Regions from separate parts of the Blautia sp. MSK.20.85 genome, predicted to be linked through region 1. Evidence: predicted binding sites of a transcription regulator. Region 1 holds the regulator's gene; each other region holds the start of a gene.

Region 1 (10,411 bases):
GCCGCAGTTTTTGTTTGAAGATATTTATGAATCAATTTCTGAGATAATTTCGCATACTGTGAAGGGCATGTTTTTCCAGGCGGCTGACCTGGGCCTGGGAAATGCCGATCTCATCGGCCACTTCCATCTGGGTTTTTCCTTCGTAGAAGCGGAGATCAATAATGTGTCGTTCCCGTTCTCCCAGCCGGTTCATGGCGTCCCGGAGAGAAATATCTTCCACCCAGTTTTCCTCCCGGTTCTTTTTGTCGCTGATCTGATCCATGACATAGAGAGTATCTCCTCCTTCGGAATACACCGGCTCAAAAAGGCTCACCGGGCTCTGGATCGCATCCATGGCATAGACGATCATTTCCTTGTCAATGCCGATCTCATCAGCGATCTCCGCGATGGTAGGCTCTTTGAGATGCTGCCGCATATAGTTTTCCCTGGTGTAGATGGTTTTGTAGGCAATATCCCGCAGAGAGCGGCTGACCCGTATGCTGTTGTTATCCCGGAGATATCTTCGGATCTCACCGACGATCATAGGAACTGCATAGGTAGAAAACTTTACCTGAAGGGTGGTATCAAAATTATCGATTGCTTTGATCAGGCCGATACAGCCGATCTGAAAAAGGTCATCTGGATTTTCACTGCTGTTCTGAAAACGGCGGATCACGCTTAAAACAAGCCGCAGATTGCCTTTGATGTACAATTCTCTGGCTTCTTCATCGCCAGCTTTGATTCTTTTGAAGAGCTCATCCTTTTCTTCCTGGTTGAGAACAGGAAGCGTTGAGGTATTTACTCCGCAGATTTCAACTTTATTCAGTGCCATCTTAGAATCCTCCTTGTCTTGTCAGTACATTAAGATGATTCTCAGAGGGCGGTTGAAATATACTTTTCCGGGGAAAATATAAAAAATAAAGGGCCTTGACAAATGTAGTCGGTTCAGTCTCCTCCCAGCCGTTTTTCATCACGGAAATCAACAAGGATGATATCTTCACCAATCTGGCGGATGCAGTCCCAGGGGATGATGCATTCACTTTCTCTTGAAAAACACCAGCAGAATTTCCCGGGTTCCGGCATGATCAGGGCTTTCAGCCGGGCGGTTTCACAGCAGAATTCCACATCAAGAGGACAGCCAAGGCTACGGCAGGTGTGGATATTGATCACTTCTTTCTGTTTCAGTTCGCAGATACGCATAAAATTCATCACCTGATATGATTTTATGGAAAATCTGTAAAATTTATGCAAGTCCGATTATTGACACATTATATGCATTTATTCTATAATAAAAACAAATTTAGTAATGATTTTTTGATCCGGAAAGGGGGAGAGTTCCGTGAGATGTCCGTTCTGTAACCAGGATAATACAAGAGTTGTAGATTCCAGACCTGTAGAGGATACCAATTCTATCCGCCGCCGCCGTCTCTGTGATGCCTGCGGAAAGCGTTTTACAACTTATGAGAAGGTGGAAACGATTCCACTGACTGTGATCAAGAAGGATCAGAACCGGGAGAGCTATAAACGTTCCAAGATCCAGGATGGTGTTCTTCGTGCCTGCTATAAACGCCCCATTCCCATTGAGAGAGTGGAAGAGATGATCGATTCCATAGAAGGGGATATTTTCCGGTCAGAAGATCGTGAGATCAGCAGCACCAAGATCGGAGAGATCGTCATGGAGCATCTGAAGGATCTGGATGCTGTGGCATATGTACGTTTTGCGTCTGTATACAGGGAATTTAAAGATGTCAGTACCTTTATGGACGAGCTGAAGAAACTGATCAACTGAAAAACTCATAATAACATATAAAAAAACAGGGACCGCATGGGGAAAATTCCTCTGCGGTTCCTGTTATAATTTATGTTAATGATTCAGGAAACTTAAATTAAACAATACCCTGAGCTTTCATAGCGTCAACAACTTTTTCGAAGCCGGCGATGTTTGCACCTACAACATAGTTGTCTTCCATACCGTAACGTTTAGCAGCGTCATCAGCTTTGTGGAAGATGTCGATCATGATGTTGTGAAGTTTCTCATCAACCTCTTCTCTTGTCCAGGAAAGTCTCATGGAGTTCTGGCTCATCTCCAGTGCGGATGTGGCAACACCGCCAGCGTTTGCGGCTTTACCAGGCATGAAGAGAACACCGTTCTCCTGAAGGTATGTTGTTGCATCAAGAGTAGTAGGCATGTTAGCACCCTCAACGACATATTTGCAGCCGTTTGCAACCAGTGTTTTAGCTCCGTCAAGACCAAGCTCGTTCTGAGTAGCACATGGAAGATAGATATCACATTTGATGTTCCAGATGCCAAGTCCCTCTGTGTAAGTAGCACCCTCAACACGGTCAGCGTACTCTTTGATACGTCCACGTTTAACTTCTTTGATGTCTTTTACAACGTCAAGGTTGATTCCGTTCGGATCGTAGATATATCCGTTGGAGTCGTTCATTGCAACAACTTTGGCACCAAGCTGAGTAGCTTTCTCAACAGCGTAAATAGCTACGTTACCAGAACCTGTTACAACAATTGTTTTTCCTGCTACGGAGTCGTTGTGTGCTTTTGCGATCTCGTTGAGCATGTATACAACACCGTAACCAGTAGCCTCTGTACGGATCAGGGAACCGCCGAAGGAGAGGCCTTTACCTGTGAGGACACCCTCATAAAGACCACGGATTCTCTTGTACTGTCCGAAGAGATATCCGATCTCACGTCCGCCGACACCGATATCACCAGCCGGAACATCTGTATCTGCGCCGATATATTTGCAAAGCTCTGTCATAAAGCTCTGGCAGAATGCCATAACCTCTCTGTCAGATTTACCCTTAGGATCGAAGTTGGAGCCACCTTTTCCGCCACCGATCGGAAGGCCTGTAAGAGAGTTTTTGAAGATCTGCTCAAAGCCAAGGAATTTCAGGATACCCTGATTTACAGAAGGATGGAATCTTAAGCCGCCCTTGTATGGTCCGATAGCACTGTTGAACTGAACACGGTATCCTTTGTTAACCTGTACAGTTCCGTTGTCATCGATCCACGGTACTTTGAAGGAGATGATTCTCTCTGGCTCTACAAGACGCTCAAGAATGGAAAGCTTACGATACTCTTCCTCATTTTTGTCAATTACGACTTTAAGGGAATCGAGAACTTCCTTAACTGCCTGATGGAATTCTGGCTCGCCAGGATTCTGTGCTACAACTCTTTCATAAACTTCTTCTGTGTAAGACATTGTTGTTTCCTCCTCATCACATATTAAATTGCATTGAAAACTAAATTCGAGTGCTATTATACATTAACATGCTAAAAAAGGGAAGTGCTAAATTAAATTTTTTTAAATTTTTATTTCTTGCGTTGAAAGCCCAAATGTGAGAAGATATAGAAATAGATATTTTTTGACTATGAAATTAAAATGGTTAAATAATAGTGAAAATTAGAAGAGGAGTGGTTTTTATGAGAACATTCGGGAAATCATCAAAGCTTGACAACGTGCTGTACGATGTGCGCGGACCGGTTGTGGATGAGGCTGCCAGAATGGAAGAAGATGGAATGGAGATTCTGAAGCTGAATATCGGCAACCCGTATCCGTTTGGGTTTTCAGCACCTCAGGAAGTGATCCTGGATATGCTGAGTAATGTACGTACTTCCCAGGGATATTCCGATTCCAAGGGCATTTTTTCCGCAAGAAAGGCGATCATGCAGTATGCACAGCTTCGCGGGATCCCGGGAGTTACCATTAATGATATTTATACGGGAAATGGTGTCAGTGAGCTGATCAACCTTTGTATGCAGGCGCTGCTTGATAACGGGGATGAGATCCTGATCCCGGCTCCGGATTATCCGTTGTGGACAGCTACTGCAACTCTGGCAGGTGGAAATGTAGTTCATTATATCTGTGACGAACAGTCTGACTGGTATCCGGATATTGAGGATATCAAGAGCAAGATCACACCAAGGACCAAGGCGATCGTTATCATCAATCCTAATAACCCTACAGGTGCGGTATATCCGAAGGAAATCCTGGAGCAGATCGCGGACATTGCAAGAGAGCATGAGCTGATCATCTTTTCCGATGAGATCTATGACCGCCTTGTTATGGATGGATACAAACATACTTCCATCGCTTCTCTTGCACCGGACGTATTCTGCGTGACATTTTCAGGACTGTCAAAGTCTCATATGATCGCAGGTTTCCGTATCGGATGGATGATCTTAAGCGGAGCCAAGAACAAGGCCAAAGGTTATATAGAAGGAATCAACATGCTTTCTTCCATGCGCCTTTGCTCCAATGTTCCGGCACAGTCGATTGTACAGACTGCACTGGGCGGATATCAGAGTGTCAATGAGTATATCCAGCCAGGCGGACGTGTTTACGAGCAGAGAGATTTTATCTATAAGGCTCTGAATGATATTCCGGGAATTTCCGCTGTAAAGCCGCGTGCGGCATTTTACATATTCCCGAAGATCGATACCGAGAAATTCAATATCTATAATGATGAGCAGTTTGCCCTGGATTTCCTTCATGACAAGCAGGTTCTCATCGTTCCGGGTAAAGGCTTTAACTGGAACCAGCCGGATCATTTCCGTATTGTTTATCTGCCGGATATCCGTCAGCTGGATAAGGCAATGAAGAAGATGAAAGAGTTCTTTGCTACATATAAGCAGGTCTGATCACCAATACAAATATTTTCGGCATAGACCAAAACGGAAAAAAATGCTATAATCATATCTGAAATATCCCGGTCATCAGGGCCGGGATATATGAAATAAGACCAGAATTGCTTGAGAGGGGAATGAGGAGGGACCGTTATCGGACAGCAATAAAACAGAAATCGAAAGGGGAAATAACGGATGAGCAAATTCAACATGAAAGTGACACCTGAGATTGAGAAACTTACGCAGATCTGTCGTGAGAATGATAAACTGGATCTGTCTTTATATGGCAAGTACGATGTCAAGCGAGGTTTGCGTGACCTGAATGGAAAGGGTGTCCTTGCGGGACTTACCCAGATTTCCAATGTCCAGGCAACCAAGATCGTGGATGGGAAAGAGGTTCCCTGTGCAGGTAAGCTTTCTTACCGGGGATATGATATCAAGGATCTGACAAAAGGCTTCATCAATGACCGGCGTTTTGGTTTTGAGGAAGTAACCTATCTGCTTCTTTTCGGAAAACTTCCGAATCAGGAAGAACTGAATGAATTTTCCGGGATTCTTGCGAATCAGCGCCAGCTGCCGCGGAATTTTGTAAGGGATGTCATTATGAAGGCGCCATCCAGAGATATTATGAATGCTCTGTCAAGAAGTGTGCTGACACTTTATTCCTACGACAAAGATCCGGATAATATTGAACTGGAGAATGTGCTCCGTCAGTGTATTAATCTGATCAGTGTTTTTCCGCTGTTATCTGTTTATGCGTATCAGGCCTATAATCATTATGAGAAAGGTAAGAGCCTTTATATCCATCAGCCGAAGAAGAAACTTTCCACAGCAGAAAATATTCTACGCCTTTTAAGACCGGATAAGAAATACACGGCACTGGAGGCGGAGATTCTGGATATTGCCCTGATTCTTCACATGGAGCATGGCGGTGGTAACAACTCTACCTTTACTACACATGTGGTTTCTTCTTCCGGAACCGATACGTATTCCGCAATTGCGGCAGCCCTGGGTTCTCTGAAAGGCCCGAAACACGGTGGCGCCAACATCAAAGTTGTAAAAATGTTCAACGATATGCGTAAGCATGTGCATGATTACAGTGATGAAGAGGAAGTCAGTGTTTACCTTAAGAAACTTCTTCACAAAGAGGCCTTTGATAAACGTGGGCTGATCTATGGTATGGGACATGCGATCTATTCTGTTTCCGATCCACGTGCAGAAGTATTTAAGGGGTATGTGGAGCAGCTTGCAAGAGAAAAAGGCAGAATGAAGGATTATCAGCTGTATGCTACGGTAGAGCGCCTTGCGCCAAAGGTTATTGCAGAGGAGCGTAAGATCTATAAAGGTGTCAGTGCCAATGTGGACTTTTACAGTGGATTTGTTTACAGTATGCTGGATCTGCCCCTGGAACTCTACACACCGATGTTTGCCATTGCACGTATTGTAGGCTGGAGTGCACATCGTATGGAAGAGCTTATCAATGTGGATAAAATTATCCGTCCTGCATATAAGAATGTTCTTCCGGAAGCAGAGTATATTCCTCTTGGTGAGCGATAGGAAAGGCAATGGAAAATGACAGAATATAATGAGACAGCACTGGTACTGGAAGGCGGTGGAAACAGAGGTGTTTTTACTGCAGGAGTACTGGATTACCTGATGGAACAGAAAGTGGAATTCCCATATGTAGTGGGAGTATCAGCGGGCGCCTGCAATGCCATGGATTATGTATCCGGGCAGGTAGGGCGTACCAGAAGATGTATGATCGTGGAAAATAAGGAATACAGTTATATCAGCCTGAAAAATATTCTGGATAAGAAAAGTCTGTTTGACATGGATATGATCTTTGACAGGTATCCCAATGAGATTTTCCCATTTGATTTTGACGAGTATTTTAAATCGGACATTGAATGTGAGATGGTTGTGACGAACTGTCTTACAGGAGAAGCAGAGTATCTGTCCGAAAAGCAGGACAGACGGAGACTTATGGATATCTGCAGAGCGTCCAGCAGCATTCCGGGAATGAGCCCGATGGTAACGATAGACGGGCAGCTGTATCTGGATGGAGGGGCGGCAGATTCCATACCTCTTATCCATGCCATGAAAAAAGGCCACCGGAAAAATGTGGTCATTCTTACCAGAAATCAGGAATACCGTAAGAAAAAACCAGGTAAAAGCAAAGCCGTATATGTGGCTGCTTTTAAGAAGTATCCGAATCTTTTAAATACATTGCTCAACCGTTATCAGGTGTATAATAAGACCCTGGAACTGATTGAAAAATGGGAAAAAGAAGGTCATATTTTTGTGATCCGACCGGAAATCGAGACCGTTTCCCGTACGGAACAGAATGCGGAAGCATTAAGCGGATTTTACAAGCATGGGTATGAAGTAATGAAAGATCGTCTGGGTGAACTTTATGATTACCTGGAAAAAGAAAACTGAGGTGGAATAGATGTTCAGAAGTTTTTTTCCGGATGAATATCTGGATTCTGCGTATGTAATTGACTATGAGAAGCTTTACAGAGAAGGATACAGAGGGCTTCTTTTTGATATTGATAATACCATTGTCCCGCACGGCGCACCGGCAGATGAACGGGCAAGGAAACTGTTTGAAAAGCTGAGGGGGATCGGGTTTCGATACTGTTTTGTATCCAATAACCAGAAACCCCGCGTAGAGCCTTTTGCCAGGGCCGTAGAGGGAAATTTTATAGAAAATGCCCATAAACCGGCTGTGAAGAATTACAAAAAAGCCTGTCAGGTGATAGGAACAGAACCTGACCGGACGATTTTTGTAGGGGATCAGCTGTTTACGGATATTTACGGAGCGAAACGGGCGGGAATCCGCACGATTCTTGTGAAACCGATTCATCCAAAAGAGGAAATCCAGATTGTGCTGAAACGCTATCTGGAAAAAATAGTACTATATTTTTACCAAAAAGAGGAGGGGAAGAATTCATGAACCATATTGTAATTATCGGCTTTATGGGTTCAGGAAAGACACGAGTTGGAAAGAGGCTGGCGAAGGACCTGGGACTTCCGTTTATTGACGTGGACAGACTGATCGTGAAGAAAATGAACATGTCGGTAAAGGAGGTATTTGAACGCTTTGGAGAGCCGTTTTATCGTGCACTGGAGACAATGGCAGTTAAAGAGCTGTCTACAGATGGTGAGCGTAAGGTAATCTCTGTCAGCGCTGGACTGCCTCTGCAGGAGCAGAACCAGAAATATCTTCAGAATATGGGGACGATCATCTATCTGAAGGGATCTGCGGCAACACTGATCAAACGTCTGGAAGGAAGCAACAATCCAACACTGGAGGGAGCTGAGAACAAAGAGGACAAGATCAAGAAACTTCTCAAGCAGAGAGATCCTGTTTATGAGAAGTTTGCAGACATTAAAGTTGTCACAGGAGTGAAGCCTTTTGACGAACTGATTGCAGAAATTGAAGAAAAATTAAGGGCTTAAACAAAAAAACAGTTGAAAAATGACAAAAGGTATTATAGAATAATCCATAGCGAAAAAGAACCGCATATATTAAGGAGGAAATATTTATGATTTCAGCAGGTGATTTCAAAAATGGTATCACACTTGAAATTGATGGAAACGTATGTCAGATCGTTGAATTCCAGCATGTAAAACCAGGAAAAGGCGCAGCCTTTGTAAGAACAAAATACAAAAACATTATTACAGGATCTGTAGTGGAGAAATCTTTCCGTCCTACAGAGAAATTCCCGGCTGCACGTATTGAGCGTGTAGATATGCAGTATCTGTATCAGGATGGTGGTTTATACTACTTCATGAACACAGAGACATATGACCAGGTTGGTCTTACAGAGGAGCAGGTTGGCGATTCTCTGAAATTCGTTAAGGATAACGAGATGGTTAAGGTTTGCTCTCATAACGGCGAAGTATTCGCAATCGAGCCACCTCTTTTCGTAGAGCTTGAGGTTATTGAGACAGAGCCAGGATTCGCAGGAAATACAGCACAGGGTGCTACCAAACCGGCAACTGTTGAGACAGGTGCACAGGTTCAGGTTCCGCTGTTCGTAAACCAGGGCGACAAACTGAAAATCGATACAAGAACAGGAGAGTATCTCTCCCGTGTATAACGAATAAACTGCGTAGCAGTTGATTGGCTATGAACAAGTAGCGAATGCGGATTATGAATATCTGCTTATGATGAAAAAACCCGCTTATGCGGGTTTTTTTATGTCCGTTTTTAGAAATTACCTTGACACAAAAAATCATTCTGGTATAATTAAACCCAGTCAAAAATAACTGACCAAGAAGTTCGTCTGTCCACCAGAGATGTCCGGAAATGATCCGGCCACGGAAGTCTTTTGAGGGCTTGTACTGGTTTCGACGGGGGCTTTGAAGTTAGGGAAGCCATCCGCAGACTCCTGGACTGCGTACCAACCGGGAACTAAATATAAACGCAGACGAAAAGTTAGCGTTAGCAGCCTAAGCTGCTCGTCAGCCCCGTTGCACTCACACATCGGGAATCTGGCGTCGACTATGTGAGAAACCTTGCCGGGTAAGCTTTGCCCCGGTAGATGTATCATGAAGCTACTGAAGCAGTAAGCCTGTCGGTGGGCGTGCTGCCGAGGGAATGTTAAATCAGCGACTGTGATGGGAGATGCCTTAAGGGATAGGCTTTCGGACAGGGGTTCGATTCCCCTCAGGTCCATTTATGGAACGTCCCGGAAAGACAGCATTTATGCGGCTTTCCGGGAATTTTTTTTACTTTCTTTTTTAGATATCAGAAATTTCTTCGCGGATACAGAAAGCGATGGTGATAAAATGAAAAAACCTCTGCTCAATTTAAAAAAGCAGAATACAAAATCAGATTACTATGATTATAATCTTGTCGCTGTCATCGTACTTCTGGTATGTTTCGGACTGGTTATGCTGTACAGCACCAGTTCTTATATGGCGGAAGTAAATTATGGCAATGATATGTTTTATTTTAAGAAACAGGCACTGATCAGTGCGGCCTGTCTAATCGGAGCATTATTTATTTCAAAAATACTGGATTATCATGTCCTTCTTCCTTTTACAACCGCACTTTATGTGGCTTCACTGATCCTTATGGGCCTGGTCCGCACTCCGCTGGGGCATTCTTCCCATGGTGCAACCAGATGGCTGTATATCGGACCGATCAACTTTCAGCCTGCCGAAATAGCCAAGATTGCGGTCATCATCATGATGGCCTATATGATCGGAAAGATGGGACGAAAGGTAAAAACTCTGAAAAGCTGTATGATCCTGGGACTTCCGGGAGCAGGACTTGCGCTGGCTGCTTATGTGCTTACCGATAACTTAAGTACTGCCATGATCATTCTGGGCATTACTGTAGGAATGGTTTTTGTGGCACATCCGGATACACGTCCGTTTATCATTATAGGTATCGTCGGTATAGTCCTGATCGTAATCGGTGTGCTGTTTCTGGTTGTAACAACCAAGGACAGTAACAGTTTCCGAGTTATGCGAGTGCTGGTGTGGCTGCAGCCTGAGAAATATTCTGATGAAGGTGGATACCAGACGTTACAGGCGCTGTATGCCATCGGTTCCGGGGGCTTTTTCGGACGGGGACTTGGAAACAGTATCCAGAAACTGGGAAGTGTTCCTGAGGCTCAGAACGATATGATTTTTTCCATTATCTGTGAAGAACTCGGAGTTTTCGGAGGCATTTTTGTACTGATCCTGTTCGGGTATCTTCTGTACAGATTGTTCTTTATTGCACAGAATGCTCCGGATCTGTTCGGCTCTCTGATCGTCACGGGAATTTTT
Region 2 (10,411 bases), on a different contig from region 1:
TCATCGTAGTCCGGGGCACGTCCGTCGTGGCGCTCTCCGTTTGTGAGGGTTTTTCCGACTTTCATAAGGAATACGGCACCTTTTTCACGGACGATCTTGTATTCACGTTCCTTTGGTGTGCAGTCCGGATACATGTCAAGAAGCTCCTGCGTTGTGATGAAGAAGATGTCTTTCGGAAGGATTTCTTCGATGTAGTCGTACTGTACAGCCATGTATTTCTCAGTTTTACGAAGGACACTGTAGATGGTGCGTACGGTCTCCTTGAGAGTTTCCATAGTGCGCTCTTCCTTGGAGATGATCTTTTCCCAGTCCCACTGGTCTACGTAAACAGAGTGGATATTGTCCAGATCTTCATCGCGGCGGATCGCTACCATATCTGTGTAGAGGCCTTCACCGTGAGAAAAACCATATTTTTTCAGAGCGTAGCGTTTCCATTTCGCAAGGGAGTGTACGATCTCGGCATTGCTGCCTTCGATAGCCTTGATATCAAAGCTTACCGGGCGTTCTACACCGTTAAGGTTGTCATTAAGGCCGGATTCCGGTGCTACAAATGTTGGAGCGGATACTCGGAGAAGATTAAGCTTCTGGGAGAGTGTCTGCTGGAAGAAATCTTTTACTGTTTTGATCGCAATCTGTGTGTCATGGAGGTTGAGGTCTGCATGATAGGTTGCGGGGATTGTGATTGTGTTCATTATCGGCTCCTCCTGATGATTTTTGGGCTTATTGCTCTGTGGGGTATTATAGCAGAAAATGGCCAGGGTGGCAATATAAGGAGATGTGAAGTCCGGTCCCGGACCAGGGAAAAATACTGGGTATTGAGAGCGTGATATGATATACTGAATGTAAATTGTGAAGCGATCGCATTCAGGGACATACAGCAGGAAAGAATGCGAATGTCCGATTGATAAAAAGAAATGTGAATGTCCGTTTTAACGGACAGAATGGAGGGAGTTTATGGCAGGTGAGAAGTGTCAGGTTTGTGGCGGCAGGGTTGTAAATGGCAGGTGTTCGCTGTGCGGGATGCCTTACAGAAATGATGAAATACTCTACCATCTTAATGAACCCCGGGATGTACATTACAGGCATGCTTCCGCAAAAGTGCGGGATATGATGCGACAGTATGGACAAACTGTGGACAAAACAGCACAGCGCGGCGGCAGAGTGAACCGGAGTACAAATATGGGCCGGAATACGAATGCAGGCCAGAATATGAATACGGGCCGGAATATGAATACAGGCCGGAATGCAGGTGCGAACCGGAATCCAAATGGAAATCGAAATACAGGAAATGCAGCTGCAACTGTAAGGAAGACCGTACCGGCAGGTAACACCATGAATAAAACAACGGCAGACAGGAACCGTACAGAAGTTCCAAACCAGGGGAAAAAGCAGCAGAACGAAGGACGGAAAAGAAACAGTATAAGCTGGATCATATGGCTTATAGTGGCACTGGTTGCTTTGTTTCCCCAGTTATGGGATTTTATCGTAGAATGGATCAGAATGAATTTGTAAGAATATTTCCGCAGTGAGATCATGCGGTGCTAAGAGTCTGTATTTTCTTGTATACAGAAATACCCCTTTTCTTTTCCTCCCAGCTGTGGTATACTCATGCCTAGCACAATATATAGAAAAAAACCAAGATATAGAGAATAACAATACTATATATAGTATTCGGGAGAGATGAGTCATGTTATATGTGATTAAGAAAGACGGAACAAGAGAGGAGTTTAATCCTCAGAAAATCGTGGCTGCCGTAAATAAATCAGCAGAGCGTATCCTTTATACTTTTTCCGATGAGGAGAAGGATTTTATCTGCCGTTTTGCTCAGGAGCATGCGGATTCCCTTGGGAAAAATGAGATCGAGATCCAGGAGATGCACAACATCGTGGAGGGTGCACTGGAGCGGGTGAATCCTGCAGTTGCCAAGAGCTACCGCGATTACCGGAATTACAAGCTGGATTTCATCCACATGATGGATGACGTTTACACCAAGAGCCAGGCCATCCGCTACATCGGTGATAAGAGCAATGCCAATACAGACAGTGCGCTTGTTGCAACCAAGAGAAGCCTGATCTTTAATGAGCTGAACAAGGAGCTTTACCGGAAGTTCTTTATGAACCGTAATGAGCTTCAGGCATGTAAGGACGGTTATATTTATATTCATGATCAGTCTGCACGTCTGGATACTATGAACTGCTGTCTGTTTGATGTGGCAGCTGTTTTAAGCGGCGGTTTTGAGATGGGTAATGTCTGGTATAATGAGCCGAAGACTCTGGACACAGCCTTTGATGTTATGGGCGATATCATCCTCAGCACAGCGGCGCAGCAGTACGGTGGTTTTACCGTTCCGGAAGTTGATAAGATCCTGGCACCGTATGCGAAGAAGAGCTATGATAAATATATTTCCGAATTTCTGAAATACTCCGATGAGAGCTGGAGCGGCCGCGAGGAACGTGCGATCGAGTATGCCCTTGACAAAGTCCGCAGGGATTATGACCAGGGATGGCAGGGAATTGAGTATAAGCTGAATACGGTTGGTTCTTCCAGAGGCGATTATCCGTTTGTTACAGTAACACTTGGTCTTGGAACTGAGCAGTTTGAGAAGATGTGTACGGTTTCTCTCCTTGAAGTTCATCAGGGAGGCCAGGGAAAAGCCGGACATAAGAAACCGGTACTGTTTCCGAAGATCGTATTCCTCTATGACAAAGAGATCCACGGTCCTGGAAAGTGCTGTGAGGATATTTTTGAGGCTGGTGTGGAGTGCTCCTCCAAGACCATGTATCCGGACTGGCTGTCCATGTCCGGAGCAGGCTATATTTCCAGCATGTACAAGAAATACAAAAAAGTCATCAGCCCGATGGGATGCCGTGCTTTTTTAAGTCCGTGGTATGAGCGTGGCGGCATGGAACCGGCAGATGAGAATGATACGCCTGTTTTTGTGGGCCGTTTTAACATCGGTGCGGTAAGCCTTCATCTTCCGATGATCCTTGCCAAGGCCAGGGCGGAGAGCAGAGATTTCTATGAAGTTCTGGATTTCTATCTGGAAATGATCCGTAATCTGCATATCCGTACGTATGAGTATCTGGGACAGATGCGTGCGTCTACCAATCCTCTTGCCTACTGTGAGGGTGGTTTCTACGGTGGACATCTGAAACCGAATGAAAAAATCGGCAAGATCCTGAAGCCGATGACAGCTTCCTTTGGTATTACAGCACTTAATGAGCTGCAGGAGCTTTACAATGGAAAATCCATTGCAGAGGATGGTGCGTTTGCTCTGGAAGTCCTGAAATATATCAATGACAAGGTAAATCAGTACAAGAAGGAAGATGGCTATCTTTACGCAATCTACGGAACACCGGCAGAGAGTCTCTGCGGCCTTCAGGTAGAACAGTTCCGTAAGATGTACGGAATCATTGAGGGTGTTTCTGACAGACCATATGTGAGCAACAGTTTCCACTGCCATGTAACCGAGGATGTAACCCCGATCGAGAAACAGGATCTGGAGGGTCGTTTCTGGGAGCTTTGCAATGGCGGTAAGATTCAGTATGTACGTTATCCGATCGGCTACAATAAAGAAGCCATCCGTACATTGATCCGTAGAGCCATGGATCTGGGGTATTATGAGGGCGTGAACCTTTCTCTCGCATACTGTGATGATTGTGGTCACGAGGAGCTGGAGATGGATGTGTGTCCGGTCTGCGGTTCCAGAAACCTGACGAAGATCGACCGTATGAACGGATATCTTTCCTACAGCCGTGTTCATGGAGATACCCGTCTGAATGAGGCGAAGATGGCGGAGATCGCTGAGCGAAAATCCATGTAAAATGGCCGGACAGATTGGCAGAGGAACCGTTCTCTGATGCGGAGCCAGGCAGTAAAGTATGGATTTTTGATGCCTGTCTGAACGGATACAGATTAAGACATAGATTATAAAAATACACAGATATGGCATTATGCGCTGTATCTGTGTTTTTTTGCGCCAGTTTTCCGGTATAAAAAATATCCCGCAGAGCTGCTGGCAGGATCAGCAGTTCTCTGCGGGATATTGTCATGGCAAAGTGGATATTTATATTTCACTTTATATTCTGTGTTTATAGATAATTATTTAATGATGGTTCCTGTTTTCTCACAGTATCCGTCTTTGGCGTGAGCCATATCGGTGATGATGGTACGGCGTCCGGTGCCTTTTTCAACGAAGGAAACACCTGCTTCTATCTTCGGAAGCATGGAGCCTGCAGCGAACTGATCGTCTGCAATGTATTTCTTCGCATCTTCTGTGGAGATGGTATCCAGATAAGATTCCTGATCGGTGTTGTGGTTAAGGCTTACCTTTTCAACACTTGTAAGGATCATCAGAGTATCTGCGTTCAGTTCCTCTGCAAGAAGTCCTGCTGCACGGTCCTTCTCGATGATAGCACTGGCACCGTTCAGCTGGGTACCCTGCTCAAGAACCGGGATTCCGCCACCGCCTGCTGCGATAACGATCTGCTCTGCCTGGGAAAGAACCTTCACGGTCTCGATCTCCACGATCTTCTGTGGCTTCGGTGCTGCAAGGATTCTTCTGTACTGTCCTTCCCCTACTTTTGTGACGAAGTTTCCTTTTTCTTCCTCGGCTTCTGCTTCTTCTGCATTCAGGACACGACCGATGATTTTCTCCGGTTCGGAAAATGCTTCATCATATGGATCAATGACAACCTGTGTGAGAATGGTGCTGACAGGTTTATAGATTCCTCTGGAAATAAGTTCCGCACGAATGGCGTTCTGAAGGTCATAGCCGATATAACCCTGGCTCATGGCAGAACATACGGACATTGGTGCAAATGTATAATCAGGATGTGCCTTGCCGAATTCATTCATTGCGGTGTGGATCATCCCTACCTGCGGACCGTTGCTGTGGGAGATTACCACGCGGGTTCCCTCTTCAACCAGGTCTGCGATTGCCTTGGCTGCAAGTCGGGCGGCTGTTTTCTGCTCAGGAAGTGTGGTACCAAGTGCTCGGTGGCCTAATGCAACTACTACAGTTTTTTCGCTCATAGGAAATACCTCATTTCTCTTTAAAATTGGTTACTGTTCAATAGTAACGAGTATTATATTTCATTATAAAAGACCTATGTTGGAAATGCAATAGAATTTTAGATGAATACGGTTTACAGATAGTTGTCAGGCCGTGAATTTTCAGACAAGGAAAAACCGCCTGATTCGGTCAGGCGGTTCATTTCCTACTATTTTTTGAGGGGGGAGATAGAGAGTGGTTTTTCATCTATCCAAGACCTATTATATAGAGGAAATATGTTTAAATTATGTCGGCAATCTAAAAGAAATCGAAAATTTATAAAGAAAGTTTAAACAAACTTTATAATTTTTATATCTGGTTGCGCCCATTTGAGGAATGTGCTACATTGAAAGAGTCTAATTTCCGCGCTCTGCGGAATGTATTCACGCATCAGTTCGATGCAGAAATCCTATTTTTACTGATAAATATTGTTTTTCTGACGGTTATGCACCGTTTTGCCGGGGAGGGATGCCTTTGTCTGTGGAAAAGTAAGCTTCTGTTAAATGTGAATGTGTAAAAGATAATGCCATAGCAGGCAGAAATGGAGAATTGAAATGAAAAACAGAATATGGAAACAGATAAGGAGAACTTCAATTGCAGCTGCAACTGCGGGAACTGTACTGGTGGGAAATATTCAGCCGGGAACCGTTTTGGCATCTGCATTTCAGTCAGGGCCGAACCCGAAAGTGGAGCAGAGTTGTTTCTGGACAGACAGAGAGAAGGGAATGGCAGAGCTGGATATCCGGATCACGGGATTAAAGGATTGGATAATGGAGAGAAGGAATTCGGATGGCAATGAGAACCTGTCGGAAATAACAGAACCGGAAAATGAGCAGGAAATGGAGGAAGAAGATGAGTACATGGAGGAGCTGGCATCCGGGAAAACAGTATACGAAGAGAATGAAACGCAGGAGGAAGAGAGTGAGGGCTCACAGGAGGGAACGACGTCCGGAGGAGAAGATGTAGAGAATGAAAGCTCTGCCATGATACTGGAAAACGAAGAAGTCACGGAAGAGGATCAAAATCCGGAAGAAACGGAGGAAATGCCAGAAGAAGAATCGGAAGAGGAATCCGGGGAAAACAAAAATCCTGACGTGGAACCGGAACCAGTGACCTGCGTGGTGTATGTCTCGGAATATTTTTCCCCGGAAACAACATCACTTCCGGAAAATGTACAGACACAGCAGATACCGGTGAAAAATCAGAAAGGCGAAGATACGGAAATCACAAAACTGGTATATAAGATAGAAACGGAAAATTTCCATGAGGAATCTATTTTGCTGCAGATTCCGCTGTCTCTGCGGGAAGAATACAGATATCCGGTGGAAGAAACCAGTTATCTGCTGGTGCAGGATGAACCGCTGCAGAAAGACTGTGATGGTGCGGGAACAGCTCTTCTGGTGAAAGAAAACGGAAGTACTCAGATTCTTGCGGAAGGAATTTCTCCAATTCTTACTGTGGAAGCTGCAAAAGCAGATATGATACTTTCTGTAACTTCCGAGACAGAAGAAATGAAAGCCGGAAAAACCATCCGTTATCGGGTAGATCTTGCGAATACAGGGGCTCTGGATCTTGAGAATATCCGGATGACCAGCAGTTTTTCCTGCCCGAAGATTACGCAGCAGTGGGAAGAAGCACAGGGACTTACCGGAAAAGGCTCCAGGGCGGAAGTGACAGAGTTGAAAGCCGGTGAACAGAGGAGTTTTTATATTCTGGCACCGCTTTTAAATGAACAGGAAAAGGATCTGGAGCATAAAGTGGAAGCAGGGGCAAAAGTGAAAGGCCGTCCGGAGGAAACTATCTTTCGGAAGGCGGAGGTGGTCAGTCCGCTGCAGTCTTTGAAGGCGGATTTTTCCGTAAAAAAAACAGCAGACCGGGAAAGCGCAGCTCCAGGAGAAACCGTGACGTATCAGATCTGTATCATAAATACAGGGGAAAAAACACTGCATTCGGTTGTTGGAACAGAACGTTTTCAGGCAGAGGGAATTGAAGCACAGTTTGTGGAAAAGGAAGGCATTAGGTTAAACAGCACCAGAACCAAGGCACTGATCCCACAGATAGCGCCAGGAGAAGCCGTGTCACTTCAGGCAACGGTAAAGATTCCGGAAAAAACCGTAAACCAGAAACTTTTTAACCAGATCTCTGTGACAAGTAAGGAAACCGGTGAAAAACAGGTGACTGCATCCGCAGAGATTACTGTGGAAGGAAAAGCCACCCAAGCGCTGGAAACAGAGATGATCTCAGAAAATGGAGAGCCGGATTCCACATCTGTACAGGAAGGAATGGCAAGAGAGGCCTCCACACATCCGAAAACAGGAGATGATACAGTTACAGAACTGCTTGTTCTACTTGCACTGACAGCTGCAATCACAGCTCTGGGGGCTTTCTGGCTGCACCGAAAATATGCCGGAATGCGAGAGAAAAAGTGATGTTTCAGGCGTTGGGCGCACCGTAAAGAAACGTTGAAAACAGGGGGCAGGTGTGCTATTCTATATGGTATGTACATAAAACAAGAATAGTATGCCTTCCCGTATTCTGACCGCGAAGCGACAGCAGGGATACGGGGAAATGGAGGAGAAAAAATGAAACTTTTATCCTTATTGGAACATCTTGAATACAAATGTCTTCAGGGAAGTACAGACCAGGAAGTTTCTTCTGTTGTTTATGATTCCCGTAAAGTGGAAGAGGGAAGCCTTTTTATCTGCATCCGGGGCGCTGTAGTAGACGGACATAAATTTGTGCCGGATGTTGTGGCAAAGGGAGCCAGAACTCTTATTGTGGAGGAACCTGTGGAAGCTCCTTCTGATGTAACGGTAATTCAGGTGAAGGATACCCGTTATGCCATGGCGTTTATTTCCGCTGCATGGTTCGGACATCCGGCAGAGAAACTGAAAACCATCGGAATCACAGGAACAAAAGGAAAAACCACAACCACCTATATGGTAAAATCCATCCTTGAGAATGCCGGATACAAGGTAGGCCTTATTGGAACTATCGAGGCGATTATCGGAGAAAAACATATCCCGGCTGCCAATACCACACCGGAGTCCTACATGGTACAGAAATATTTTCATGATATGGTAGAGGCAGGATGTGACGCGGTAGTTATGGAGGTTTCTTCACAGGGACTGATGCTCCACAGAACCCAGGGATTTGTCTTTGATTTTGGAATTTTCACAAATATTGAGCCAGATCATATCGGACCGAATGAACATAAAGATTTCGATGATTATCTTCACTGTAAATCCATGCTTCTGAAACAATGTAAGGTTGGTATCGTAAACCGTGATGATGAACATTTTGAACGTATTATCGATGGCCATACCTGTGAGCTTGAGACATACGGATTTTCTGAAAAAGCGGATCTCCGTGCAGAAGATGCGAAACTGGTGGGAAGAAAAGGATATCTTGGAATTTCCTACCATGTAAAGGGACTTCTTGATTTTCCGGTGGAGATCGATATTCCTGGCAAATTCAGTATTTACAATTCCCTGACAGCCATCGCCATCTGCCGTCATTTCAAAGTATCTGAAGAGAATATCATCAAAGCGCTGAAAGTAGCCAAGGTGAAAGGTCGTATTGAGATGATCAAGGTATCCGACGAATTTACGCTGATGATCGATTATGCGCACAATGCCATGGCGCTTGAGAGCCTTCTTGGAACATTGAAGGAATATAACCCGCACAGACTGGTATGCCTGTTTGGATGTGGGGGAAACCGCTCCAAGCTCCGCCGCTATGAGATGGGTGAGGTTTCCGGCAAGATGGCAGATCTCACGATCATCACTTCTGATAATCCACGTGATGAAGATCCTCAGGCCATCATCGATGATATCAAGATCGGAATGGCGAAAACCGATGGTAAATATGTAGAGATCCCTGACCGTAAGGAGGCTATTGCCTATGCGATCCATCATGGAGAACCGGGAGATATCATTGTCCTCGCAGGAAAAGGACATGAGGATTACCAGGAAATCAAGGGTAAGAAATATCCGATGGATGAGAGAGTTCTGATCCGGGAAATCCTGGAAGAAGATCGGAAAGCGTAATCGGATGGTCTATGCAGATGTGATCATTGACATTTCTCATGAGAAAGTTGACCGGGATTTTCAGTACCGCATTCCGGAAGAACTGGAACCGGCCATAAAACCAGGCGTTGTGGTTACTGTACCGTTCGGGAAGGGAAATACACTCCGAAAGGGTTATGTGATCGGAACTTCTACAGAAGCCAAATATGATGCCTCGAAGACGAAGGAAATCCAGGGAGTGTCCACGGACAGTGAAACAACGGAATCCAGACTGATCGCACTTGCGGCATGGATGAAAGAAACGTATGGTTCTACCATGATCCAGGCACTGAAAACAGTACTTCCTGTAAAAGATAAAGTAAGAGCCAAAGAAAAAAAGCTGATCTTTTTTACCGGGGAGAAAGCGCATGCACAGAAGCTTCTGGAAGAACTGGAAGGCAGTCGCTTTAAAGCTCGTGAAAGATTTCTGAGGGCAATTCTGGAGGCAGGAAGTTTGGATTATACCTATGCGTCAAAAGAGCTTGGAGCCAGTATTTCTGTCCTGGATTTTTTTGAAAAAAAGGGCCTTATAAAGATTGAAAGCCAGGAAATGTACCGCATTCCGAAAAACAGTGGACTGGTAAAAGAGGACGGGGAACTTTCTCTGAATCAGGAACAGCAGGAAGCCGTTGCAGAGATTTTTCAGGAATGGCAGAAACCGGAACCGAGACCTGCACTTCTTTTTGGAGTGACCGGAAGCGGAAAGACGCAGGTTTACATGAGGCTGATCCAGGAAGTACTGGAAGAGGGAAAACAGGCCATTGTGCTGATTCCGGAAATTGCACTTACCTATCAGACAGTCCGGCGTTTTTATGCCATGTTTGGAGATAAAGTTTCTGTCCTGAATTCCAGACTTTCCCAGGGAGAACGTTATGACCAGTTCAAAAGAGCGAAACGTGGCGAGGTGCAGGTGATGGTGGGACCCAGATCTGCGCTGTTCACCCCGTTTTCCAATCTGGGACTGATCGTTATCGATGAAGAACATGAACCCACCTATAAAAGTGAAAATACACCAAGGTATCATGCCAGGGAAACAGCCATTCAGAGAGCAGGCATGGAACATGCCCGTATTGTTCTGGGATCTGCAACACCGTCACTGGAGGCTTACAGTCATGCCTGTGACGGAGAATATCTTCTGGTACGATTAAACGCCCGTTATGAAGAACGGCCGCTTCCTCAGGTATCAATTGTTGATTTGCGGGAAGAATTAAAAAAAGGTAACCGTTCCGTGCTGAGTATGGAATTGAAACAGCAGATGGATCATGCACTTAAGAACAGGGAACAGGTTATG
Region 3 (10,411 bases), on a different contig from region 1:
GTACTTTGTTTCCGCCGAAGCGGGTGCTGTATATCTTTTTTACATTTGTTACTTCCAGTAATGCCATATGCCAATTCCTTTCTTATCTGTGTTTGCAGCGTTCCAGGGAATTCGTGCATCACATTCTATAGCAGTCCCAGGAATCAATGCATCAAAAGAAAGTTGTTCAGAGCATGACGTGCTGAACTTGATGCAGGAATTTATGGAAATACTATAAGTGACTGAATCCGATGCAGGAATTACCTGTGTCGCTATATTATGTTTTCAGTATAAGAAAATTCTCCGGCGGCTGCCATCGAAGTGGCTTACATTTTGTGGGGGAAGCTTACATTTATGTAAGGTTGGCTTCTGCAAAAAAATTTCAATACATCTCCAGCTCTTTTTTCCACAGGCTCAGCCGGACTTCCGTACCTTTATCCACCTGGGAATCCACAGTGATCTCATGGCCCAGCTTTTTCAGGATCTTCCGGCTTAAATACAGTCCGATCCCGGTGGCGCGGTTGTCCTCCCGGCCGTTGACTCCTGTGTAGCCTTTTTCGAAGATCCGTGGAAGGTCTTCTGCCTGGATTCCGATGCCGGTGTCTGCGATGACAAGGATTGCCGGTGCTGTATTCGATGTCCGGTTTCCACGCTCATCCTCCAGCCAGATTTCAATGCCGCCCGTTCTTGTATATTTCAGCGCATTGGAAAGTATCTGTCCGATAACAAAACCGAGCCATTTTTCATCGGTGAGAACGGTCGCATCTGTTCCCTCATAGGACAATGAGAGCTTTTTTGCCACAAAGATCCCTGCATATTTATGGATCTGTTCCCGGATGATCCGATTCAGAGAAGACCGGGCAAGCTTCAGGTCTGCGGACATGTCTTCTGTTCGAAGGTAGCCCAGCACCATCTCTACATACTGTTCAATGCGAAAAAGCTGTGCCAGGGATTCCCGGTTCCGCTCCGGTTCCTCCTGAAGCAGCAGACGCAGGGCAAAGATCGGCGTCTTAATCTGATGTGCCCACATGGTATAGTAATCCGTCATCTCTTCCAGGGAACGATGCCGGTCTGTCTCCACCTCCATCCGCATGCCGTCCAGCTTGCGGATGATCTCCCGGTAAAGAAGTTCCACCTCATCGGTGGTCGCGTCCAGACGATCCAGATTGATCTCCGGAGCTTTTTCCACCAGGCAGAGCGCCTGAGCCTTCTGCCGGTAGCGGACATACCCATATAAAAAAGCGGCAGCTCCTGCTCCAAGCCACAGAACTGCCATATAGATCACTGCCTCAGCGGGAAGCTGGTACAGGCAGACCACTGCTGCCGATGCAGCCACCGCAAAAACAAAGGCAATGAGAAAAATTTTTGTCTGTTTCAAATATACGCGTAATAATTCCATAAAAACCTCACACCATGTAGCCCAAACCTTTTCGCGTGATAATAAAATCCACAAGGCCTGCTGCCTCCAGCTTTTTGCGAAGGCGTGTAATGTTTACAGTCAGGGTGTTGTCGTCCACAAAGCTGTCACTTTCCCACAGTTTGGTCATAATGGCATCTCTGGATACCGGTCTGCCTGCCTGGGAAAAAAGCAACTCCAGAATACGCAGTTCATTTCTGGTCAGTTCCAGCTCCATCCCGTTCCAGGTCAGCGTAGCCCCGGAAAGGTTGAGCACTGCTCCTTTATGTTCCAGTACATTTCCCGGATTTCCAAAGGAATAGGTCCTGCGGAGGATTGCCTGAATCTTGGCTACCAGTACATCCATGTCAAAAGGCTTGGCGATAAAATCATCTGCTCCACGGCTCATGGCCATGACCATGTTCATATTGTCGGCTGCGGAGGAGATAAAGATCACCGGCACCTGGGAAACTTTTCGGATTTCCTCACACCAGTGGAAGCCGTTATAAAAGGGAAGTTTCAGATCCAGAAGAACAAGCTGAGGATCTTTCCCCGCAAATTCCTGCAGTACATTGGAAAAATCCTCAGCCAGAAAAACTTCATATCCCCAGGAACTGAGATGTTTTTTCAGAAGATTCGCGATTGTTTCGTCATCTTCTACAATAAAAATACGATACTTCATTCCTGTTCGTCCTTTTTATGTTTACGCTTCTTCCGCTCCATCCGGATCTACCAGGCGGTTCAGAACCTTGAAGCCATTGTTACGGAGAACACTCTCTGCAACAAGAAGATCCTCACAGTGCATGATCGCTACCGGGACTTTCAGGCCTCTGTGGAAGAAGGTGTAGATGTAGTGAAGGTTTACGTTGCTGTCGCCCATGACACTTAAAAGTTTGTCCAGGCCGCCGATCTCATCCTGAAGATCCACCAGGATGGCCTGAGTGATACGGGTCATGTATCCGTTTTCAGCCATGATCTGATCTGCTTTTTCCGGATCATCGCATACCATACGGAAGTTTGCGAATTCCGGTGCGTCGAAGCAGCCGAAGCCGTAGATGTCGATCTGATTCTCTGCAAGAATCTTTGTAACTTTCTGAAGACTCCCTGGGGTGTTTTCTACGAAGACGATGTTCTGTTTTACCATGATGTGTTTCCTCTTTTCTTTTTATTCTTTTCTTATTTTAGCATGAAATTTGCGGGAAGTGAATCCCTTCCCAGGGTGGAGCATTTCGCATGTGGCGGATTCCCTTCCGGGATGGAGCATTTCCACATACGGTGGATTCCCTTTCCGGCGGGAGTATTTTGCATGCGGCAGATATATCGCCTTCCGGCGGGAGCATTTCGCATGCGGCAGGTATATCTCCTTCCGGCGGGAGCATTTCGCATGCGGCAGGTATATCTCCTTCCGGCGGGAGTATTTTGCATGCGGCAGTTGCGAGGAGGGGAAGCATTCATAGTTGCGAAGGCCATGCTCCCCTCCTCGCGCTCCCCCCCTCCCGGCCACGCCGCTGTTCTGCGCTGTGGAATGTGTTGCTTTGCTGGTGAGGTGATGTATTCTACGGTGTTGGTTGTTGTAGGTTGTGCCGATATGAGTGGATGTTCTACTGTTATCTCATTACTGACAAATACTAATACAATATCCCATAATTTAAGCATCCATATTACATCATATCCCCCATTATAATGACACACTTAATCATATTCACAAACACTCTTCTACCAAAAACACAGGGAACAGGCCCGCTACGCGGGCCGCTTTCCCGTCCGCCCTCATCCATCGGCTCAGCCTGGCGTCCTCGATACTGTCGAATCCATCGCCCCACCAAAAACGTCACACACACCACAACGTACGCTCCAAAAAAGCGTGCCCAGAAAGGGGGAGCGCGAGGGGGAAATACGCGGGCTTCGCAACTCCGAGCGCTTTCCCCCTCGCAAATTTCCGCCGGGAAACAATTCCCGGATTTCCCCCGCTGTATCACAGCGATACGTTTGCATTCATACATTAAAGCGTAACGCTTTTAATCACTAAATTTTGAATATAAGTATACCCTCCTGATAAGAAATGTCAACCACCTTTTCCAAAACAAAAATCCCCAACATAAAAAACAAAAATAATATATAAAAAAGCCGGACACACATCCAACAGACATGCGTCCAGCTATACATTTTTTACTTGCAGTTATTTTGAAAGAGCTCAATCCAGTTCTTCATCCACATACTTCTGTATATTAGAAGCATTCACATACTTCTTAACCTGCGCTCCGTCAGTGATCACAAGTGTAGGCGCCTGACGGATCCCGTACTGCTTAACAAGTTCGGGATTCTGCTCGGCATCGATGATCTCCAGTTCCTCACCTTCCAGCATTTTCTTTGCCATACGGCAGTTTGGACAGGTGCTGGTCGTGAAGAGATATTTGTGCGATGCCACCGGCTGGATCTCAACCTCGTCGCCTTTCATGGTCATCATGCTGGTGTGTACCTTTTTCAACTGGGAGTGGGTAATATCATAGAGGGTACGGTTCTTGTACTCCTGTGTCTTACCATCATTCCAGTTCTGTACCGGACGGTAGTAGCCGGTGATACGGCTGTAAACTTCAGCCTTCTTTCCACATTTCGGACAGGTGAAATGCTCTCCGCTGATGTAGCCATGCTCCTGACATACGGAATAGGTCGGAGAAATGGTGTAATACGGCAGGCGATAATTCTCTGCGATCTTACGTACCAGAGACGCTGCTGCCTTCCAGTCCGGAAGTTTCTCTCCCAGGAATGCGTGGAATACAGTTCCGGATGTATACAAAGTCTGCAGATCATCCTGAATATCCAGTGCGTCAAAAATATCAGCGGTATAATCAACCGGCAGATGGGAGCTGTTTGTGTAATACGGAGTATCGCCCTCTTTTCCTGCTGTCTTGATATCCGGATAACGGCTTCTGTCGTGTTTGGCAAGGCGGTATGCGGTGGATTCCGCCGGTGTTGCCTCCAGATTGAAAAGCTCTCCCGGATACTGCTCCTGATAGTCAGAAAGACGGTTTCTCATATGCTCCAGAACCTCTTTCGTAAACTTCTGGGTCTCCGGATCTGTCATGTCTTTTTTCAGCCAGCATGCATTTAAGCCCGCTTCGTTCATTCCCACAAGACCGATGGTGGAAAAATGATTCTCAAAACTTCCAAGATATCTCTTGGTATACGGATACAGTCCCTCATCCAGAAGTCTGCTGATCACATCTCTCTTGATGTGAAGAGATCTCGCGGAGATATCCATCATGTGATCCAGGCGCTGATAAAATTCCTTCGGTGTTCTGGAAAGATATGCGATACGTGGCATATTGATAGTTACAACACCTACAGAACCTGTACTCTCACCGGAACCGAAGAAACCGCCGCTCTTTTTGCGGAGCTCACGGAGATCCAGGCGGAGACGGCAGCACATGCTGCGGATGTCGCTCGGTTTCATATCACTGTTGATGTAGTTGGAAAAATACGGAGTACCGTACTTGGAAGTCATCTCAAAGAGAAGTCTGTTATTCTCGGTATCGGACCAGTCAAATTCCTTTGTGATGGAATAAGTCGGGATCGGATACTGGAATCCACGTCCGTTGGCATCTCCCTCGATCATGGTCTCGATAAATGCCTTATTGACCATATCCATCTCTTTCTTGCAGTCTTTATACTTGAAGTCCATATCCTTGCCGCCTACGATGGCAGGAAGTTCTGCAAGGTCATCCGGAACAGTCCAGTCCAGTGTAATATTGGAAAACGGTGCCTGGGTTCCCCAGCGGCTCGGTGTGTTCACCCCATATACAAAAGATTCAATACATTTCTTCACTTCCGGATAAGAAAGGTTGTCCACCTTTACAAAAGGAGCCAGATAGGTATCAAAGGATGAAAATGCCTGTGCGCCTGCCCACTCATTCTGCATGATACCCAGGAAATTTACCATCTGGTTACAGAGCACGCTTAAATGCTTGGCCGGTGCGGAAGTGATCTTACCCTCGATTCCGCCAAGGCCCTCACGGATCAGCTGTTTCAGGGACCATCCTGCACAGTATCCGGTCAGCATGGACAGATCGTGGATATGGATATCCGCATTTCTGTGTGCCTCCGCGATCTCATTGTCATAGATCTCAGACAGCCAGTAATTGGCAGTAACAGCTCCGGAGTTGCTTAAGATCAGTCCTCCTACAGAATAGGTTACTGTTGAGTTCTCTTTTACACGCCAGTCCTCAACCTTTACATAGCTGTTTACGATTTCTTTATAGTCAAGGATGGTAGATTTCATATTGCGGATCTTCTCACGCTGCTTGCGATAAAGGATATACGCCTTGGCAACATCGGAATATCCTGCCTGGATCAGTACGTTCTCCACACTGTCCTGGATATCCTCCACAGAGATCCGGTTGTTCTCGATCTTATTCTGAAAATCCGCAGTAACACGAAGTCCCAGAAGGTCGATCATATCCGGACTGTAATTCTTGCCCTTGGCATCAAACGCCTTATCAATGGCTGCGGTGATCTTCCCCATTTTAAATTCGTCTAATTCACCGTCTCTTTTTACTACCTGAAACATAAGAAAATGCCTCCCTCATGCATGTATTTATAAAGCGGACTCTCTTATTCCGCCTCACTTACCTGCCCATGAACATACCCCGTTTCACGATCTATGTTCAAAGCGCTGTAGGCTTATTGTATCAGACACACTCCTTTGCGTCAACACAAAAAGCACCATATATAGTGTCCATTTTGTTCACGGTACTATATATGGTACTGAGTAGTTTTTTTAACATTATGTAACTTTCGGATAGATTTCCCGCGGAACCCTTGCTTTTACAGCAATTCCGCCTTCTGTATACTCTTCCGAAAGAAGCTGTCCATACTCACGGATCAGCTGGATCTGACCGGCCTCCGAATACGGAAAAAGCCGCTCCATATAAATCTGGCCTTCTGCAAGGATCTCAGAGAGCAGTTCCTTAAATTCTTCAAGTCCTTCTCCTGTCCGTGCGGAAATCTTCAGCGTATGATCTGCACGGAGATCCCGGAGACTTTCCCCGGAAACACGGTCCTGCTTGTTAAAAAGTGTGATCGTCTTTTTCCCAAGGGCGCCCAGCTCTTTCAGGGTCTCATATACGATATGCATCTGCATCTCCGCCTGGGGATTGGACTCATCTACCACATGAATGATGTAGTCCGCATATTTGGCTTCTTCCAGGGTACTCTTGAAGGCTTCTACCAAATTGTGGGGAAGCTTCCGGATAAATCCTACAGTATCCGTAAGAAGAAGCTGCTGTCCGTCATCCAGTGTCAGAAGACGTGTGGTCGGGTCCAGCGTGGCAAAAAGCTTATCCTCCGAAAGCACCGACGCACCGGTCAGTGTATTCAGAAGCGTGGATTTTCCCGCATTGGTGTAGCCGACAATAGCCGCAGTCTTCAGATTTCCTGCCGCTCTTCTGGAACGGAGCAGTTCCCTGTGCTTTTCCACCTGGGAAAGTTCCTGCTTCAGTGCGGAGATCCGGTTTCGGATCAGACGGCGGTCTGTCTCCAGTTTCTTCTCACCGGGACCTCTGGTACCGATTCCTCCTCCAAGCCTTGAGAGAGAAGAACGAAGTCCCACAAGACGTGCAGAACGGTAACGGAGCTGTGCAAGCTCTACCTGGATCTTACCTTCGCTTGTCACGGCACGCTTCGCAAAAATGTCAAGAATCAGCAAGGTACGGTCCATAACCTTGCATTCCAGTTCCCGCTCCAGATTGTTCATCTGTGCAGGAGAAAGCTCATCGTCACAGATCACACCATTGGCATTCAAAGCATAGAGAAGACCTTTTACCTCCTCGATCTTGCCTTTTCCGATATAGGTACCAGGATGTACTGCCTCACGGTTCTGGATGATCCTGCCAGCAACGGCCGCACCTGCTGTAGCCGCAAGCTCCCCAAGTTCATCCAGGGATTCCTCCATGTCATCCCCCAGATTTGCCTGAACCCCGATCAGGATGACCCGGTCCTGTATTTCCTCAAAATATTCCATATCAGCCCTCCGAAGACGTTCTGGTTTTCAGGAAAGCCAGCTCTTTTTTGGCAGCGGAATCTTCCGGGAACATATCAACATATTCCTGTGCCTTGGTCAGTGCGGTGGCAAAATCCAGTTTTTTCTCATAGGCTACGATCTCGTTGAACAGAAGGCTCTGCATCTCGTCTGTGGTAGCAGTCGGGAGACCTTTTGTAATGTTATCAAGAGCAGAATCATAATCCCCATTCCGGATATCACACAGTGCCAGGCCGTTATATCCCTTGGCGGAATCTCCCACTGCGGAAATATACTGTTTATACATTGCCTGGGCATTTTCCACATCATCCTGAGCCAGATATACCATTCCCAGGAGAAGAAGAGCTTCCGTATTATCCTTCTTGGTTGCTTCCAGGAGCTCTTTTTTTGCATTGCTGTAATCTTCCATATAATAGTAAACGCGGCCTCTGTCACAGTGATCCTGCGCGTCCTTGGCCTCAGAAGAAAGGGCAGCCTCCAGATATCTGGTTCCGTCTGCTTCCATATCTTTATCCAGATACGCTTCATAGATCTGGATCGCCATATCATAGGTGGAGTCCTCTCCATAGGCCTGCTTAAAGTTCGATGCCGCTTCCTCGTAGGAATCCATGGCAAGGGCAACTTTTCCGGTAAGGAAATAACTGCTGGCATCCATGGAAAAATCTTCTCCTAATGTCTGGCAGTCTGCCATGGCGTCCTCATAATTTCCAGCTTTCAGCTCTGCGGTGGCACGGTAAGACAAAATATCCCTGCGCAGGCTTTTACTTACCCGGTCACAGCCCAATGCCTCTGTAAAATTATTCACCGCATCCTCATATTTGCCAAGACGCAGGCTTGCAATCCCCGCCCCACGGTAGGACTGTGCCAGTTTTACCCCGTTCTGGATAGAACTCTGGTACTCCTCCAGGGCATACTTGTAGCTTCCCTGAGAAAGATCTTTACCCGCCTGCTCATATGTTTTTGTTTTTTCACTGCCGCAGCCGCCCAGAAGCAAAGCTCCTGTAACGGCTGCAAGAATCAATACGGTCTTTGTATTTTTCATGGAATTCCTTATTCTACAACAAGCCCTTCGGCTTCCATTACATCAACAACACTGTCTACATACTGGTGGCAGAGTTCATCCGTTCCCGCCTCTACCATAACACGGATCAACGGCTCTGTACCGCTTTCACGTACCAGGATACGGCCATCATCGCCAAGTGCCTCCGCTGCGGCCTCAATGGCTGCTTTTACCTTCTCGTTCTCCAGGGCGGTTTTCTTATCGGAAACACGCACATTGCGGAGAAGCTGCGGATAAACCTTCATCTCCTTGGCAAGGTCGCAAAGTGTGGCTTTCTGATCCACGCATGCCTCCATGATCATAAGAGAAGTAAGGATTCCGTCACCGGTAGCAGAATAACGGCTGAAGATAATATGTCCGGACTGCTCACCGCCGATACTGTAATTGTTTTCCATCATGTTCTCGGCAACGTATTTGTCACCAACTGCAGTCTGCTCGTAGTCGATGCCTTCCCGCTCCAGAGATTTGTAAAGACCAAGGTTTGACATAACAGTTGTTACAACCGTATTTCCGTTCAGCTGTCCTTTTTCTCTTAAATATTTGCCGCAGACATACATGATCTTGTCACCGTCAATGATATTTCCGCGGTGGTCTACAGCAATACAGCGGTCTGCATCGCCATCATAAGCAAAACCGATATCCAGACCTTTGTCGATCACAAACTGTCTCAGAACTTCAATATGTGTGGAGCCACATCCACGGTTAATATTCGTTCCGTTCGGCTCATTATTGATCACATAAGTTTTTGCACGGAGTGCGTCAAAAACACTCTTGGCAATGGCAGATGAACTTCCGTTGGAGCAGTCCAGTCCCACCTTGATATTCTTGAAATCGTGGCATGGAATAGAGATCAGATGTCCGATATAACGGTTTCTTCCAGATGCAAAATCAACCGTACAGCCGATATCTTCTCCGGTTGCCAGCGGAAGTTCTTCGATCTCTCCATCCAGATAAGCCTCGATACGTGCTTCAATATCTGCGGAAATCTTCTGTCCGTTCTCATTGAGGACTTTGATTCCATTATCGTTAAACGGATTATGGCTTGCGGAAATCATGATACCGCAGTCAAAATCTTCTGTACGTACTACATAGGACACACTTGGAGTTGTGGTTACATGAAGCAGATAAGCATCTGCTCCGGATGCGGTAAGTCCTGCCGCAAGAGCATACTCAAACATGTAACTGCTTCTTCTTGTATCCTTGCCGATCACGATCTTCGCCTTGTGATCTCTGCCGTAATACCAGCCAAGATAACGTCCCACACGAAATGCATGATCTGCTGTAAGTTTTACATTTGCTTCACCACGAAAACCATCTGTTCCGAAATATTTACCCATAATGCTCTCCTTTATTACTGATACAGTCCTTCCGGATAAACGCCGTCATCTGTAAGTTTTTTGAATGCAGCCTGTACAGATGCCTTATCTTCCTGATAAGTAACACCAAACCACTCGTCCTTTGTCTCAAGAACGTCAACTGCTGCTTTCCCGGAATGGATCAGCTGGTCGATAAGCTCTGGAAGAAGATACTCTTTCTTGATGTCTCCCTCTTTGATCCCACCAAGGAACTCAATGAAACCTTTCTCAAGGATTTCCATAAATTCCGGTGTCAGTCCCCACATATTCATGGAAACAAGGCTCTTGGTATCCAGCGCTTCTGCTGTACCATCGTCATTTCTTGTCTCTGCGCCGTCTGCTGTCTTGAAGATGTTATGTGTCTCTGTAACGCCGACAAGCTTGCCGTCCTCAATATGGCACACACCTCTTGTAACGCTTCCGTTGTCGCTTAATGTATTTCCAAGGCGGAAACCTGCCATGCAGATGTGCATCGGGCCATCCTGCGGATGATCCTGTACCAGATAGTCGTGAACTTTTACGTAGGCCTCTTTTCCATAGTAGTCATCTGCATTGATAACAGCGAATGGCTCGGAAAGGACTTT

The links. The regulator NrdR, encoded in region 1, represses ribonucleotide reductase genes. The targets are predictions, from matches to a motif close to CACAANATNTTGTG.
Region 2: the regulator NrdR is predicted to act here: its motif matches at 1,657-1,670, upstream of nrdD (anaerobic ribonucleoside-triphosphate reductase).
Region 3: the regulator NrdR is predicted to act here: its motif matches at 6,096-6,109, upstream of G5B12_RS08555 (ribonucleoside triphosphate reductase).

What each region holds. Positions count from the first base shown of each region.
Region 1 covers NZ_JAAIUN010000002.1:50,506-60,916, reverse strand. The annotation lists gene sigG (RNA polymerase sporulation sigma factor SigG) at 32-811, opposite strand; gene G5B12_RS01525 (YlmC/YmxH family sporulation protein) at 925-1,179, opposite strand; gene nrdR (transcriptional regulator NrdR) at 1,319-1,768, shown strand; gene gdhA (NADP-specific glutamate dehydrogenase) at 1,866-3,200, opposite strand; gene G5B12_RS01510 (aminotransferase class I/II-fold pyridoxal phosphate-dependent enzyme) at 3,422-4,639, shown strand; gene G5B12_RS01505 (citrate/2-methylcitrate synthase) at 4,820-6,181, shown strand; gene G5B12_RS01500 (patatin-like phospholipase family protein) at 6,197-7,063, shown strand; gene G5B12_RS01495 (YqeG family HAD IIIA-type phosphatase) at 7,074-7,580, shown strand; gene G5B12_RS01490 (shikimate kinase) at 7,577-8,086, shown strand; gene efp (elongation factor P) at 8,173-8,730, shown strand; RNA gene ssrA (transfer-messenger RNA) at 8,966-9,311, shown strand; gene G5B12_RS01475 (FtsW/RodA/SpoVE family cell cycle protein) at 9,422-10,411, shown strand, end outside.
Region 2 covers NZ_JAAIUN010000022.1:41,246-51,656, reverse strand. The annotation lists gene asnA (aspartate--ammonia ligase) at 1-692, opposite strand, end outside; gene G5B12_RS12060 (hypothetical protein) at 955-1,512, shown strand; gene nrdD (anaerobic ribonucleoside-triphosphate reductase) at 1,688-3,823, shown strand; gene arcC (carbamate kinase) at 4,102-5,034, opposite strand; gene G5B12_RS12045 (COG1470 family protein) at 5,608-7,482, shown strand; gene G5B12_RS12040 (UDP-N-acetylmuramoyl-L-alanyl-D-glutamate--2,6-diaminopimelate ligase) at 7,636-9,102, shown strand; gene priA (replication restart helicase PriA) at 9,107-10,411, shown strand, end outside.
Region 3 covers NZ_JAAIUN010000012.1:4,331-14,741, forward strand. The annotation lists gene G5B12_RS08535 (ABC transporter ATP-binding protein) at 1-67, opposite strand, end outside; gene G5B12_RS08540 (sensor histidine kinase) at 362-1,378, opposite strand; gene G5B12_RS08545 (response regulator transcription factor) at 1,386-2,057, opposite strand; gene G5B12_RS08550 (ACT domain-containing protein) at 2,079-2,519, opposite strand; gene G5B12_RS08555 (ribonucleoside triphosphate reductase) at 3,570-5,942, opposite strand; gene hflX (GTPase HflX) at 6,159-7,394, opposite strand; gene G5B12_RS08565 (tetratricopeptide repeat protein) at 7,396-8,454, opposite strand; gene glmM (phosphoglucosamine mutase) at 8,463-9,809, opposite strand; gene G5B12_RS08575 (nucleotidyltransferase family protein) at 9,824-10,411, opposite strand, start outside.